Regions from separate parts of the Gordonibacter sp. genome, predicted to be linked through region 2. Evidence: predicted binding sites of a transcription regulator. Region 2 holds the regulator's gene; the other holds the start of a gene.
The links. Region 2 encodes HrcA, which represses chaperone genes, less so after heat shock. Its sites were predicted from a motif close to TNTTAGCANNCNNNNNNNNNGNNTGCTAANA; they were not measured.

Region 1: RR842_RS02255 (Hsp20/alpha crystallin family protein) is a predicted target of HrcA. The motif match lies at 3,687-3,717, and genes of this name have one in related genera.

Annotation. Positions count from the first base shown of each region.
Region 1 is NZ_JAVWUP010000011.1:3,259-10,932, reverse strand. Features, by position in the region: gene RR842_RS02275 (molybdopterin-dependent oxidoreductase) at 1-1,239, shown strand, start outside; gene RR842_RS02270 (NUDIX hydrolase) at 1,359-1,970, opposite strand; gene RR842_RS02265 (NAD-dependent protein deacylase) at 2,025-2,774, opposite strand; gene RR842_RS02260 (hypothetical protein) at 2,767-3,039, opposite strand; gene RR842_RS02255 (Hsp20/alpha crystallin family protein) at 3,122-3,577, opposite strand; gene RR842_RS02250 (metallophosphoesterase family protein) at 4,051-4,581, shown strand; gene RR842_RS02245 (S41 family peptidase) at 4,735-6,042, shown strand; gene RR842_RS02240 (carbonic anhydrase) at 6,047-6,628, opposite strand; gene RR842_RS02235 (rubrerythrin family protein) at 6,904-7,512, opposite strand.
Region 2 is NZ_JAVWUP010000019.1:1,401-9,074, forward strand. Features, by position in the region: gene RR842_RS03495 (LuxR C-terminal-related transcriptional regulator) at 1-1,089, shown strand, start outside; gene hrcA (heat-inducible transcriptional repressor HrcA) at 1,313-2,326, shown strand; gene dnaJ (molecular chaperone DnaJ) at 2,395-3,540, shown strand; gene RR842_RS03510 (RsmE family RNA methyltransferase) at 3,543-4,364, shown strand; gene RR842_RS03515 (MiaB/RimO family radical SAM methylthiotransferase) at 4,361-5,596, shown strand; gene RR842_RS03520 (PhoH family protein) at 5,881-6,837, shown strand; gene ybeY (rRNA maturation RNase YbeY) at 6,846-7,313, shown strand; gene RR842_RS03530 (diacylglycerol kinase family protein) at 7,361-7,674, shown strand, end outside.

The sequences.
Region 1 (7,674 bases), on a different contig from region 2:
CTGAATACTAGCGAACGCGTGCTGGGCCCCTCGGTCGGAGGGGTAACCAACGCCGAGCTCTCGCGTTTCGACTGGCTCCCTGCTGACAAGCGTGCCCTGCAGCTGGGCTGCGACACGCATCCGCTGCTCACCTTTGCGGCGTCGTCGCTCTATCGCGAAGCAAACGAACGCGCAGGCGTTCCTTACGAGCCCGATATCCTGGCTGAGTCCTGCTCGTGTGACCCAGCGACGCTTTTCCGGGCGATGCGCGGTGAGGGCCCCTATCCGGTGAAAGCGTTGTTCTCTGTTGCGAACAATACAACCATGAGCTATGCCGGGCAGCAGGGCATCGTTGACGCGTTCATGGGCCAAGACCTCGTCGTGGTGTTCGAGCACTGGATGACCCCCACGGCGTGCCTGGCCGACTACGTGCTGCCGGGTGATATGTGGGCCGAGCGCGACGTGCTGGGCTCGGCGTTCGACGTGGGCCCCGGTTTCGTCGCCGGCCAGGCGTTCCGCGAGCCGGTAGGAGCGTGCAAGAATTGGTACTACGTGGTGAAGGGGCTGGCCGATCGTTTGGGATTCGCCGAGGATTTTCCTTGGAAAGACGAGCATGCGCTCTACGACTGGCGGCTTGCCCCGCTTGGGGTTACCTGGGATGACCTGGTTCGCCAAGGCGGGGCGGCGAACGAGTTGGTCGCCATAGGAAAGTTCGTAACTCCCTCGGGGAGCGTAGAGCTGAAAAGCTCGGTGCTCGAACAGCTCGGGTTCGACCCGCTCCCCGCATACGAGGAGCCGACTGATCCGGCATCCGACGGAACGTACCCGTATATCCTGTTCGCCGGCTCGCGGGATCGGAAGTCGTACAACACGAACCTGCACCAGATGCCCAGCTTGCGTGCCGAGGAACCCGAGCCACGCCTGTTTATAAGCCCAGCCGATGCGCGCGACGAGGCGCTTGCGGAAGGCCAGTGGTGCGTGGTGGAAAGCGCCTATGGACAGGTCGAGTTGATGGTCCATCTCGACGAGGCCCAGCCCGTCGGTACCCTGCGCATTCCCCACGGCTGGTGGAAACCTGAAGCCGCCACATCGCAAGCCAAGCTCGAGAGCGCCCGCCTGCACAACGACGGCATGCTGTTTCCCGATGCGAACTGGAACCTCGACCCTGCGCAAGGCGTCCCCAACCTGCGAGGCGGCATCCATGGACGCGTGCGCGCTAGAAGCTCACTATCAAGTGCGGCAAGTGCTGAAGGCGATTGATAAGATGGCGGAGATGAACTGACTGCTTGACGTAGACAAATCGAAGAGCGGATCTCCCTCAGCAGGCTGGTTGCAGCCAGGTTAGCTTGGGGAAGGAAAAACGCTGCAGCAGCCGAGGCTCAGCGTCTGCGGGCGAACGCCTCTAGAACCAGTTGCGCGCGGGTGCCGATGGGAGTTTCGTTCGTGGACAGGAAGCGCGGTACGTCTTCGATGGCCAGTTCGAACGGCTCGATGAACTCGCCGGGTTCCGGCTGGGCATCGTGTGCCTTCTGCACCTGCGCGAACACGACGTGCACCGTTTCATCGGTGAGCCCAGTGGACGAGAAGCCTGCTTGCGGCAGCGGATTGAGCGCCGCCTCGCCCAGGTCGCCGCGCAGGGCGTAGCCCGTTTCCTCGCGCAGCTCACGGTCGACGCAAGCGGCAAGCGTTTCGCCTGCATCCACGAGACCGGCGGGAAAGGCGATGCACCAGCTGTTCAGCGGATAGCGGAACTCGCGGATGAGCACGAGCTTGCCGTCCGGTGTTTGCGGCACGATGCATACCGCATCGGCTTTTGGCTGCGCGCCCGCCGCATTACCTTCCAGCTCTTGGCGATACGCCTCCAGCGGTTTGCGCGACACGCTTTCGTATTCGTAAGCTGACCCGTCGGGCAGCGTGTACGTCAGCACGTACTTCTTGATCCAGCCATCGGATACTTGTTGGATGCCGGTCAAAGTGGGTATGCTGCCCATATAAGGTCCTTTCAATTGAGGAATGCGGTCGTTTCGCGAGGGAGGGGACTCAACTCAAAAATCGAACACCTCGCCGACATTGGCCGCGATGCAGAGGTCGGCTGTCTGGTCGCGCGGGGTAGGGGTGCGATTCACGATGACGAGGTGCCGACCGCTGAAGAAATCGATCAGGCTTGCTGCCGGATAGACAGCCAGCGACGTACCGGCAACCACTAGCAGGTCGGCCTGCGCAAGGGCATCAACAGCCCCTTTGAGCGTTTCTTCGTCGAGCGCTTCCTCATACAGGACGACATCGGGTTTCACGATGGCTTCGCACGCGGGGCAACGGGGGATGCCGTCGGCTGCCTGCGCGCGCAGTTCAAGCAATTCGTGGACAGAGTACGCCGCTTTGCATCCCGTGCAGTAGTTGCGCAGCACGCTGCCGTGCAGCTCGTACACGCGCTTGCTTCCGGCTTGCTGGTGCAAGCCGTCGATGTTCTGCGTGATGATCGCATGCAGCGTGCCAGCGTGCTCCAGCTCGGCAAGTTTCTGGTGGACGCGGTTGGGTTTGGCATCCAAGGCGAGCATGCGATCTGCATAGAAGTCGAAGAACTCGCGGGGATGTTCGTCGAAAAAACTGCGGCTGATCATCTGCTCGGGTGGATGGGGGTATTTCTGTGCGTAGAGCCCGTCAGGGCTGCGGAAGTCGGGGATGCCGCTCTCGGTGGATACGCCTGCGCCGCCGAAGAACACCATGCCGCTCCGTGGCGTGTCGCCCACCCATTGGCGGAGCAAGTCGATGTCTCGGTGCGTTTGGTCATCCATGAATCGATCCTTTCGGCGGTTCGTCCTGCATTTTGCCGTCTGCCGCCTTTTCATCTTTCCGGAAAGCGGCGGTCATGTGCTTCAGGTGAAACATTCGTTCTAAAATAGCAGATATTTTACCATAAAATAGCAGCACTGCCATGCTTTTGCCGCGAATAGGCAACCGGGGAGGGGGCGGCGGGCATCTGGATGTCTGGGAGGAGCCGGTGGGTTGAAGCGCGGTACGAAGGTGCTGCTTCGCCCATGATAGCAGGAAGACGACCATAGTGGTCGCCTTCCGATTGTCCATGCGGCTCGCGTCGCCGAGTTTTCGACGCTTGCCTTATATGCCACGCGGCTTCGGGCTTTTAGCCTTCGATCGCGATGGTCTTTTTCTCTTCGAGCTTGGGCTGCTCCTGCTTTTTCGGAACAGCGATTCTCAGCACGCCGTCTTCGAATTTCGCCTTGATGTCGTCGTCTTCGATATCCTCGCCGACGAAGAACGTGCGGCTGCATTTGCCGCTGAAGCGCTCCTTGCGGACGAACGTGCCCTTGTCGTCCTTTTCTTCGGACTCGCTTTGCGTCTGAGCGGTGATGGACAGGTATCCGTCCTTCAGCTCGGCCTGTACATCGTCTTTCTTGAAGCCCGGCAGGTCGATGGTCATCTCGTAGCCCTCGTCGGTCTCCTTGATGTCCGTGCGCATCAGCGTGGGTGCCATCTTTTGCACGGGGGCGGAAGCGGCGTCGAAGAACGCGTCGAACGGGTCGGTCATCAGCGTGCTCAACAGATTGCGATTCCTTCTCATGGGTACCATCATAGCCATAGTCATCATCTCCTAAAAGGTGCGGATGTGCTTGCGGAGTCGGCTGCCTTCGTCTTACGGGCGCCTGCGTGTTGCACACCCTTTTGTGTTGTAGACCTAGTTTACCGCAAATTGGCACTGTCGGGTCGAGAGTGCCAATTTGTAAGATTTCCGTCACCTGTTCGCCATGGGAAGAAGAAAAGCCAAGATCGGAGTAGGTATGTTTGCTTGCCGCGAGATGCGTATGTGGGCTTTCAAACAGGAAAGTTCGGGAATGCGTTGGATAAGGAGCCGCTATCGAGGCGGGGGTCCTGCGCCAAGCGCTAAGCGCCAAGCGCCAAGCGATGTCGCGTCCATAACCGCCGTCCTTGGTCTGGGCGATCGAACATGCGACGGTATGGTCGTCATTATGGCCGCCATAGAAGAAGGCGCATGGCGTATCCTATAGGGGCACGGAACGGAAGGTTTGGATCGATGATGAAAGAAGGGCGGCCATGACCATTATCGGACTCGTATCCGACACGCACGGACGGTTGTCCGCCGAGGCATTGGCTGCTCTGGCCGATGCGGACCATATCATTCATGCGGGCGATATCGGCGGCCCCGACGTGCTGCACGCGCTTGAGGCGCTGGCTCCGGTGACGGCGGTGCTGGGCAACAACGACTTTGACGAGTACGGGTCGCGTGTGGGGCGGTTCGCCCATCCCGTCATCGACGGCGTGAGGTTTCTCGTAGCGCATTACCCGCGCGATGTGCAGATCGGCTTCAACGGCTGCGCCGGTTTGGCGGCGGGCGACCCTATCCCGCAAGTGTGCGTGCACGGCCACACGCATGTGCCCGAATTGCTCTTGGGCAAGGATGCCCGTCCTGCCGACTACGTCGTCTGCCCGGGCGCTGCGTTCCGCCCGCGTGGCGGCTTTCCCCGCTGTACGGGTCGGATGCTGGTGAGTGAGGGGCGCGTACTCGGCGTGCACATCGCGTCGCTCGAAGGCGACGTGCTGCTTTCTGCGGGGGAAGGGCTATAGGACACCGTCGAGGCCTGGGGTAAAAGGCACGGCGACTTGCGACGACGATTGCCTTTCCTCCTGAGGGGTGCTCGGAAAAGAGTGCCCCTCGCTATAATGGTGCAAGACGACAATGCGGTTGAGTGCCGGAAGAGGAAAGCGGAGGAAGCACCCATGGCGGAGAAGCGCGAGATGGTTCTGCGAGCGGTCATGCAGATTCTGGAAGAAGACTATGCGGGCCAGCCCGAATGCACTTCGCGCAACGATGCGCAGCAGTGGCTTGCGGCGTTCGCCTCCGCCGGGAAGGCGGGCGCGCTCGACGATGGGTTGTTCATGCAGTACCTGAGCCAGTACCTTGCCGGGTTCATGGACCCGAACCTCTCGTTCGAAGCCTCGCCCGAAGCCGATTGGCAGCCTTTTACCTGCGGGTTCTCGGTGCGCCGCTTCGGCGATGCGCTGTACGTGACCGAGGTGCGCGAGGAGGTGCGCCTCACATTGGGCGATGCGCTGGTGCTGCTGAACGAGAGCAAGCCCGACGAGCACCTGTCCTCGCTGATCGGCAACCCCGTGAACGGCAGCGACCCCGAACGCCAACTGTGGGATGAGATGGTGGCGCGTTGTGCCCACGTGCTGGTGCGCCATGCCGACGGCACGGAGGAGGATATTTCCATCAAGCGCTTCCCCCGGCCGGGTTTTGTGCAAAGCCTGCGTCCGCCGACGGTGGAGGTGCTGGACGGCGTGGGTCCGGACGGCGATGAGCGTGCCGTGGTCGTCCGCGTGCATCACTTCGTGGACGATTCGGTGCTGAGTGCGATGCAGCAGCACTTCGACGAGTTGGCCCATGCTCGGCGCGTGATCATAGACGTGCGGGATGCCGAGGAGGGTATGATCGGCAACGCCTACCCACTCATGGCATTGTTCTTCGATCGTGAGGTGAACCTGAAAGACCTCGTGGGACAGGAATTCGTGTACACCCGCTACACGCAGCGCAACGCACACCTGCGCTCCGGCCAGCTGGCGCGGCTGTTGGACAGGAGCGATGCATCGGGTAGGGAATGGGTACAGGCTGAGATCGACCATGTTGCCGCCTGTGCAGGGCAAGGGTTCGTGAAGGAAGCCGAGTTCGAGGAAGACATGCTGTTCCCGCCCGCACCGGAGGGCCAGCAGGTGTTTCTGCTCACCGACGTGCGCACGCGCGGCGCCGCCGAGCGGTTGGCGGCCATTGCCGAGCGTGCGGCAGCCCAAGGTTGCGGCAAAGTGCGCCGAGTGGGTCGTGCCACCCGCGGCGGGTTGGACTACGCGAACCTCATTGCGGTGGCGTTCGACGAGAAATTCTCGCTCGTGTATCCTATCAGCAAGACGGAAGCCGCCCACGAAGGACGCGGCATGCTTGGACAGGGCATAGCGCCCGACGTGTACGTGCCGTTCACGTCCGAGGAATGCATGCGCGACCTAGTGCTGGAGGCGGCGTTAAGCTGCTAGGAAGCTAGCAGTCAACGGGCACGAGCTCGCCGGTGACGGAGTCCATGATGAAGCCGGCAACGCGCACGCGTGGTGGCATGACGGGGTGGTTTCGCACCATGTCGACGCTCTTGCGCACGGCCTCCTCGGTGTCGCCGAAGCCGGCGAGCCAACGCTCGAAGTCGATGCCGCAGTGCCGTGCGAATTCGATGCGCTCGTCGGACACGCCGAGCGTTCGCATCTCTTCGATCATGCCGTGGCCGCTCATGTGCTGCGCACCGCAGTTCGTGTGTGCCACGATCATGATGTCCTCAACACCCAGCTCGCACGTAGCCACCAGCAACGATCTCATGACGCTGCCGAAGGGGTGCGACACTTCTGCGCCTGCGACTTTGATGATCTTCGCATCGCCGTTCTTCAACCCGAGCGCTGCGGTGAGCAATTCGGTCAGGCGCGTGTCCATGCACGACACAATGGCCAGCTTCTTGTCGGGAAACTTATCAGTCTCATATTGCTCGTAGGCGCGCTGCTCCACGAAGTTGCGGTTGTGCGCGAGGATTCCCTCGACGGTAGGAGATGCCGATGATGGTTCGCCGGGGATGCTCATGGGTGCGGCCTGCTTTCTCTAGTGAATCGCTATGGTAGCGCAGTTTTGCACCTGTGTTCAGACGAACCGGATTTCAAGCCGCTTTCCGAACCCTTTTGCCAGCCGATCGAGCGTTCGCACGGTAGGGTTGGTGTTTCCCATTTCCAAGCGGCTGATGGATCGCTGGTTCATCCCGGTTGCTTGCTCGCTCAAAATGTAAGATGCCGCCTGGGAAGGCGGCATCTTTGGGAAAAGATGCGTTCGATGGGGGAGAACGCAGAGTGTTTGGTGAGGGCCTAGAACGCGGTGAAGGTGCTCTTCGGGCAGAAGCAGATGGGGCACTTCTCGAAGTCCTCGCCCTTGTGGATGTAGCCACAGATGGGGCACAGGTAGAACTTGTCATCGTCAGCGGCATCGATGTCGTTGTACGCAGCCAGATAGCGCTCGGCGTGCACGGACTCGGCCAGCTTAGCGCGGGTGAACACCTGGACGGCCTTGGTGTCGCCCTCTTCCTGGGCCTTCTTGATGAAGGAGGGGTACATGTCGGAGGTCTCGTAAATCTCGCCACAGGCACCGGAGATGAGGTTCAGGTCGGTCTGCTCGCCGGAGCAATCAGGAGCGACCGGCTTCTCGTAGCCAGGCTCCCTCTCGGCGACCAGGGCGTACTCGAGGCCGATGTGGATCTGCTCGGCGGCAGAGGTGGCCTCGAACAGGCGGGCGATCTGGTCGTAGCCCTGCTCCTTGGCGGCCTTGGCGAAAGCGGCATACTTGGCGGAGGCACCCGTCTCGCCACCGATGGCGGACTTCAGGTTGTCGAGCGTGGAGCCGACCGCGGTCGTGCTGTCGGAAACGATATCGAAGTTGGTGGTGTTCTCTGCGGTGGGAATCTGCTCGCGCATTTTCATGGGCTATCTCCTTTGGGTTCTGTATCTCGTCTTTCTTATTGAGACAAAATCTCAATAAGGCTATCTTACGACTTTGATGGATACGATGCAAGAGGGTAATCTATTTCGGAGCTTGCTCCTTGGAACATCCATAGTTGTTGCTGAAGCGTTTCGTGCGTTTGA
Region 2 (7,674 bases):
ACGGTCATGCTCACGCTTGCTTGGGTGGAGCTGCTCTCGAGGCTCGGCCCTTCCGATGCGGCAAAGACGTTGGCGGCATCCATGCTGCTGGCGTCGGCGATCTCGCTTGCCCTGCAGGGCGGTGCCGCACCCGTGAAGTTCGCGGCGACGGCGGTCTTCCTGGTGACGAGTGCCGTCCTGTGCTGCATGGAGCGCGGGCGATTGGCGATCGAGGTGCCAAAACGGACTTCCGCCTCGCCGAGGCATCGCCTTGAAAAGGCACCGCCCTCTTTCAGGAAGCACCTGCAAGGCTTGGTTTTTATCGGGGAGGGGCTTGTCTCGCTTCTGGTGCTAGGATGCGCCGTCGGGATCATCAACGGTTTCATGTTCCGGGAGGGGGCGGGGTTCGACGGGTCTTCCGAAGCGTCGTCTCTGGGAACCTGCCTCGCCTCCATCGTTTTCTTCGTCGCGGTGTTCTCCTTGCCTAAGGTGTTCAGCGCGTCGAAGGCTTACCGGATGCTGTTCCCCCTTCTCACGGGCATATTGATCGCATGGCCCCTAGTGGACTTCCAGTACGGATATTTTTTCAGTGCAGCGTTCGTGACGGGCCATGCCTTCGTTGCCACCAGCGTGATGTGCCTGATCATCAGTGAAGGCAGCCGCCGTTCTTTGAACCCTTACGCTTTCATGGGAATGTCGGTCTTCCTTATCCGGCTTTCGTCCATGGCGGGGCTTTTCCTCGGAACCTCCCTTGCGGCGATAGATGCTGCGACCTCGTTCAAGAACATGTTGGTGATCGTGGTTGTGATCTACCTCTTGTCGCTGGTGCTGCTCTACATGCTTCGCAAGCGCAGTCGGGAGATTCCTGTAGAGACCCCACCGGTCTCTCACGACGAGGCGTTTCAGCGCAGGGCGGCAGAGCTGGCAAGCCGCTATCGCCTGACGCAGCGGGAGTCTGACATCCTCGAGCATCTTTCGCGGGGCAGGACGGCAACCTATATTGGCGCAACCTTGTACTTGTCGCCCAATACGGTGCGGGGGTATATCAAGAACATCTATGCGAAGATGGAGGTGCATTCTAAGCAAGAGCTGATCGATCTGTTCACGTAGGGGCGGACCGTTTGGCTGGCCTTGCGTTGTCGGAGCGGGACAACTGTGGCATTAAGCAGGTTTCTCTACATTTCCCTCACTTTCTTTAGCACTCTCTTGCATCGGCTGCTAAAATGATACGTCAGCGCTCTTTGTGAGAGAGGGAGTCGCTGCGGTCGCCTGCGCAGAGCATGCTGGCCAGGAGAAAACGAGACCCATTTGCGGAGAAGGAAGGTGGAGAGGCGTGCTATCGGATCGTAGGCAACGGGTGTTGGCCGCGCTTATAGAAGAGTATGTCGCGTGCGCTCTGCCCGTAGGGTCTCGCACCTTGACGGAACGCTACCAGCTGGGCGTGAGCCCTGCCACGGTACGCAACGAGCTGTCGGTGCTCGAGGACGGCGGCTACATCACGCAACCCCACACGTCGGCTGGACGCATACCCACCGATATCGGCTACCGTGCCTTTGTCGACAGTCTGCTGGAAACGGGCTTCTCCGGAGACGAGGAGAGCGGCCGCACCGCCGTAGACGAGCTTCGCCGCAGTGCGAGCGAGTTGGACGCCCTGCTCGAGCAGACCTCGTCGGCGCTGACGCGACTGACGGACTGCCTGTCCATCGTGCTGGCGCCTTCCGTGCTCAACTTGCACATCAAGCAGCTTTCGCTTATCTCGCTTACGCTGCACCGCGCTCTGGTGGTGCTGGTTACCGAAGACGGCCAGGTGTTCAACCGTCAGATAGATTTCGCCGAACCGGTGTCGCCTGACGAACTGGCGCACGTCCAGGCGTTTCTGGGCGATGTGTTCACTGGCAAGTCGCTCCAGCAGATCGAGGAAGGCTTGGAGTGGGGCATGATGGAGGCCCTACACGATCCTTTGGTGCGCCTGGTGCTCGAAGAGGTGCTGTCGTGCCTGCAGGAAAGCGAACTGTCGCGTACTCACCGTCTGGGCGTGAGCTCCCTTCTGACGAAGCCGGAGTTCAGTCAGTCTCAGGTGCTGCTGCCCGTCATGCAGGTGCTCGAGGACGACACCGTGCTGCTGCACCTCCTCGACGATGCCGTACGGCAGGCCGATGGGGCACCGTGCGTGCGCATCGGCCGCGAGAACGATGCGGCGGAGCTGGCTGGGGTGTCGGTGGTGGCAAGCCGCTACGGACGCGGCGAGTCGGCTGGCGTGGTGGCCGTCATCGGCCCCACGCGCATGGACTATTCGAAGGTAATACGGGCCGTGCGCATTGCAAGCGCGGCCCTGCAAGACGTATAGGATACTGTGCGGCGGACACGTGTGAGGGGAGTGTCGCCGCCTTACGAGGAAAGGTACTAGTCAGAGCTATGGCCAAGGATCTGTACGAGGTTCTGGGCGTTTCCAAGAACGCCACTGATGACGAAATCAAAAAGGCGTTCCGCCGCCGTGCGCGCGAACTCCATCCGGACGTGAATAAGGCAGCAGATGCCGAAGATCAGTTCAAGGAATTGAACGAGGCGTACGACGTACTGTCCGATGCGAACAAGCGGGCCCAATACGACCGCTTCGGCACGATTCCGGGCGCAGCAGGCGGCGGAAACCCCTACGGAGGCGGAAACGGCTACGTCGATTTCGAAGATTTGTTCGGCGGCGGTTTCGGCATGGGCGATATTTTCAGCTCGTTTTTCGGCGGACAGGGCGGGGGCGCCCGCCAGCAGCAGCGCCGCGAGGGCCGCGATATGGGCGTGGGCCTGCGCCTGACGCTTGAAGAAGTGGCAGCTGGCGCCAAGAAGGAGATCGTCTACGATCGTTTGGCCCCGTGCCCTGACTGCGACGGGTCGGGCCTCGGCCCCGACGGCCACGAGGTCACCTGTCCCGACTGCAACGGCCAAGGCCGCGTTGTTACCGTGCAGCATACGTTCTTGGGCGACATGCAGTCGGCTACTACCTGCAAGACCTGCGGCGGCACCGGGCGCTCTATCGAGAATCCGTGTCCCGAATGCGAAGGTCAGGGCCGCGTGCCCGACCGCCAACGCGTGACGGTGGAAGTACCGGTGGGTATCCGCGACTCCCAGCAGCTGCGTTTGTCCGGATTCGGCGAGGCGGGCTTACAGGGTGCGGCGGCCGGCGACCTTATCGTCACGTGTCGCATCCAGCCCCATGAGTTCTTCGAGCGCGACGGCGACAATCTGCATGCACGGGCGAACATCTCCATCGTGCAGGCAACGCTCGGTGCCGATATCGAGATCGACGGCATCTTTGAGGACGAGAAGGTCGAAGTGCGCATTCCCGAAGGCTGCCAGAACGAGCAGGTCGTCCGCGTGAAGGGATTCGGCATGCCGAAGTTCCGCAGCGAAGCGCGCGGCGACATGTACGTCCATGTGAACGTGGTAGTGCCCAAGAAGGTGACCAAAAAGCAGCGCGAGCTCTTAGAGCAGCTGGCCGAGGACATGGGCGAGAACGTGGCTGATGTCCGCACGCCCCTCCAGAAGCTCCGCGACGCCTTCAACTGATCATGTCCCTGCCTCATTTCTACCTTGAGAACCAGGTGGTGGCCGCCGAGGAGACGGCAGTGTTCCCGCTGCGGCTCGCGCCCGACGATGCCAAGCATGCTCGCGTGCTTCGGCTGGCTGTCGGCGAGCATGTGGCCGTGGTGGATGCCGCCCAGGACTACTTCGAATGCGAGATCGTCTCCGTTGGCGACGAGGTGCCCTTGGTGCGCATCGCGCAGCGCCTGGAGGTGCCGCGCCCGGGTGCGACGGTGCTGCTGGTGCAGGGCCTCGCCAAAGGCGACAAGATGGAGGCCGTCATCCGGCACGCCACCGAGCTGGGCGTCGCCGGGTTCCTTCCGCTTGCGTGCGAGCGCTCCATCGTGAAGCTGGACGCCAAGAAAGCGGCTGCGAAAACACAGCGTTGGCAGGCGATAGCTAAGAGCGCCGCCATGCAGTCGGGGCAATGCGAAATACCCGAGGTATGCGCTCCGTCGACGCTCGACCAGGCATGCGCCGCGCTGTCGCATGCCACAGCGATCTTGGTGTGCTGGGAGGAGGCTCCCGGCACGGCACGGCTCTCCTCGGCTCTCTGGAGCGGTATCGAGCGATGCCGGGTACCTGCCCACGAGGCGCGCATCGCTGTGGTGGTGGGCCCTGAGGGCGGGTTGACCGAGCGCGAGGTCGATGCCTTCCTGGAATGCAACGAGCGCGCCTCCCTAGTGTCGCTGGGTCCCTCCATCCTGCGCACTGAAACAGCCGGCATCGTGGCAAGCGCGCTCGCGCTCTACGAGTTAGGCGGCTTGGGCAACGTCTCGCGTAGCAGCTTCGAGAGGGACGTGCGATGAGGTTCGCTATCGTCAATTTAGGCTGCAAGGTGAACCGGGTTGAGTCCGATGCTATCGCAGCAGCCCTGCTCGCAGCTGGAGGCAGCGAGGCGGCGCCCACCGATGCCGACCTGATCGTGGTGAATACCTGCACTGTTACCGGCGAGGCCGAGAAGAAGACCCGCAAGGCGGTGCATCGCGCCCTGCGTGCGAACGGGCATGCGCGCGTGGTCGTCACCGGGTGCGCTGCCGCCATCGACGCTGCCGGGTTCGAGGTGATGGATCCCCGTGTCGAAACCGCGGCAAAGGGCGCTCTGCTCGAAGAGCTCGCCGGGCGTGCGGTCAGTACGCGTCCGGTGCTGCGCGTGGGCGGTGCCTTCCCCACGCGCGTGGGCATCAAGGTACAAGACGGGTGCGACAATGCCTGTACGTACTGTATCGTGCATGTGGCACGAGGGCGCGCATGGAGCCGCGATGCCGACGAGGTGATAGACGAAGCCGTGGCGTATGCGCGAGCAGGCGTGCGCGAGATCGTGCTCTCGGGCATCAACCTGGGCTCCTACTGTTGGGGGGACTTGACGCTCGCGGGGCTGTTGGAGCGCCTGCTGGCCGCCACAGCCGATCAGGCCACATCAGGCGAGCCATGCGTGCGTTTCCGTATATCCAGCATCGAGCCGAAGGACGTGGGCGACGACCTGGTGGCGTTGCTCGCCTCGGCGGAAGGCCGCGTGTGCCGGCATCTGCACCTGCCCCTGCAGTCCGGCAGCTCGAAGGTGCTCAGGCACATGGCGCGCCCCTACGACGCAAGGGAATACTGCACGCTCGTCGACCGGCTGCGCGCTGCCGTGCCGGAGCTCTCGCTCTCGACCGATGTCATCGTGGGATTTCCCGGCGAAGACGAGGACGATTTCGCGGCAACCCTCGACGTGGTCCGGCAGTGCGCCTTCTCGAAGATCCACGTGTTCCCGTACTCGCGCCGCGAGGGAACGCCGGCGGCGGATCGTGTGGACCAAGTGCGGCCCGAGATCAAGGCCGATCGGGCACGCCGCCTCAGGGAGTTAGCTTTCCGGCTGCGCAGCGCCGACCGCGCCCGTCGGAGCGGCACCTCCGAACTGGTGCTGGTAGAGACAGCTGGCAAGGCTACGACTGAGAGCTATTTCGAGGTCGAGGCGCCTGCTGGCGCGGTACCGGGAGCGCTCGTGGCCGTGGCACTGCCGACACCTCCCCTCGCTGTGCAGGTTCCGGCAAAATAGGCTCAGCGAACACGGCAATCACGGCGGATATGCCCCCCTCGCGTGCGCGATCGGCGCACCCGCAGCTCGGCGTTATCGCCGTGCGCCTGCACAGCGGATATGCCCCCACCATTACCGCCGTGCGCCTGCACAGCGGATATGCCCCCCTCGCGTGCGCGATCGGCGTGCCTCAAGCTCGACCAGACCAAGGCGCTGTTCGCCTACCGGGCCGCCCGAGGTGCCTTCCCCGTCACGCTTCAATAACAACGGGCTTGCGCCCGCCCGCCCCGTGATACAATGACTACATGACAGATCAGACGCAAATTATCTTAACCGCCCCGGCAAGCGTGAGCATGGCACTTGTCGTAGGGCAGGCTGACGAGTTCCTCCATATCGTGCAAGACGCGTTTCAGGCGCGCATCACGGTGCGCGGAGACACCATCGTTTTGGAAGGCGATCCGTTGGAAGTGCAGTCGCTCACGGCGCTGTTCTCCGACTTCATCAAGCTGGCCGAAGGCGGCGATGCTCCCACGGCCGACTACGTGCGCCGCGCCATCGAGCTCATGCGCACGGCCGAGTTTTCGCCCCGCGCACTGCGCGAAGATGTTCTGCTGACGTACCGGGGTCGCGCTATTCGCCCGAAAACACCGGGGCAGAAGCGCTACGTGGATGCCATTCGCAAACACACCATCACGTTCGGCATCGGACCTGCGGGCACGGGCAAAACCTACCTGGCCATGGCTATGGCTGTGGCGGCGCTCAAGCGCAAGGAGGTCGGCCGTATCATCCTCGTCCGCCCGATCGTCGAGGCAGGGGAGAACCTGGGCTTTCTACCCGGATCGCTTACCGAGAAGGTGGACCCTTACATCCGTCCGCTCTACGACGCGCTGTTCGATATGACGGATAGGGAGCGCGCCACCCAGCTCATCGAAAGCGGCGTCATCGAGATCGCCCCGCTTGCGTTCATGCGCGGGCGCACCCTAAACGACAGCTTTATCATCTTGGACGAGGCGCAGAACACCACGCCCGAGCAGATGAAGATGTTTCTCACGCGTTTGGGCTTCGGTTCCAAGATGGTGGTCACGGGCGACGTGACCCAGCTCGACCTGCCCCGCGGCATTTCGGGCCTCAAGGGCGTGCGCAGCATACTGGAAGGCATAGACGACATCGCGTTCGCCGATTTTACCGGCAAGGACGTAGTACGGCATTCGCTCGTGGCGGCCATCGTGTCGGCTTACGACGAAGCGTCAAGGAAGGCATAAGGAGATTTATGAATATCCAGATCAGCTACGATTACCGCAAAGACGACCTTGAGAAACTGCCGCTGCACGAGCTGGCGCAGTTCGTGTTGGCGCGTGAAGAGAAGCCGTTCAATACCGAAGTATCCATCTGCTTTGTCACCGATGAGGCTATCGCCGAGCTGAACGAGAAGTACCGCGGGAAATCCGGTCCTACCGACGTGCTGTCGTTCGAGTGCGATGGTGTGGACGACGATCTGTCTGCCATGACGCTTGCCGAAGATCCTATCTTCGAGTTGGGCGACGTTGTCATCGCGCCCGACGTGGCTGCACGCCAGACGCGCGAGTTCGGCACTTCTTTCGAAGAAGAGATCAGCCTGCTGTTGGTGCACGGCCTGCTGCATCTGTGCGGCTACGACCACGCGGAAGACGATGAGGCCGAAGCCATGGAGAAGCGCGAGGCCGACATTCTGGAGGATTGGTCCAAGCGCACGGTCTAGCGAAGGCTAGGCGCGGAGTAGGGAGCCGTATGCGAGGGGAGCTTGGGATGGACGACAATGGCTCGGCGCCGAGCGCGGCGCGCATGGATACGAAGGAGCCTGCCTGCTGCGGCAAGGACAGCTTCGTCCGTAACGAGGCTGATAAGGAGCGCGGCTCGCGTTTCTCGCTGATCTGCGCTTTCTCGTGCGCAGGCGCTGGATTCGCCCACGCGGTGCGCACCCAGCGCAATATGAAGATCCATATGGCGGTGACGGCCCTTGCCGTCGTGCTGGGTTTTGCGTTGGGAATCGATGCGGCCTCCTGGACCGCCATCGTGCTGGTTGTCGCCGCCGTGTTTGCGGCTGAATGCTTCAACACGGC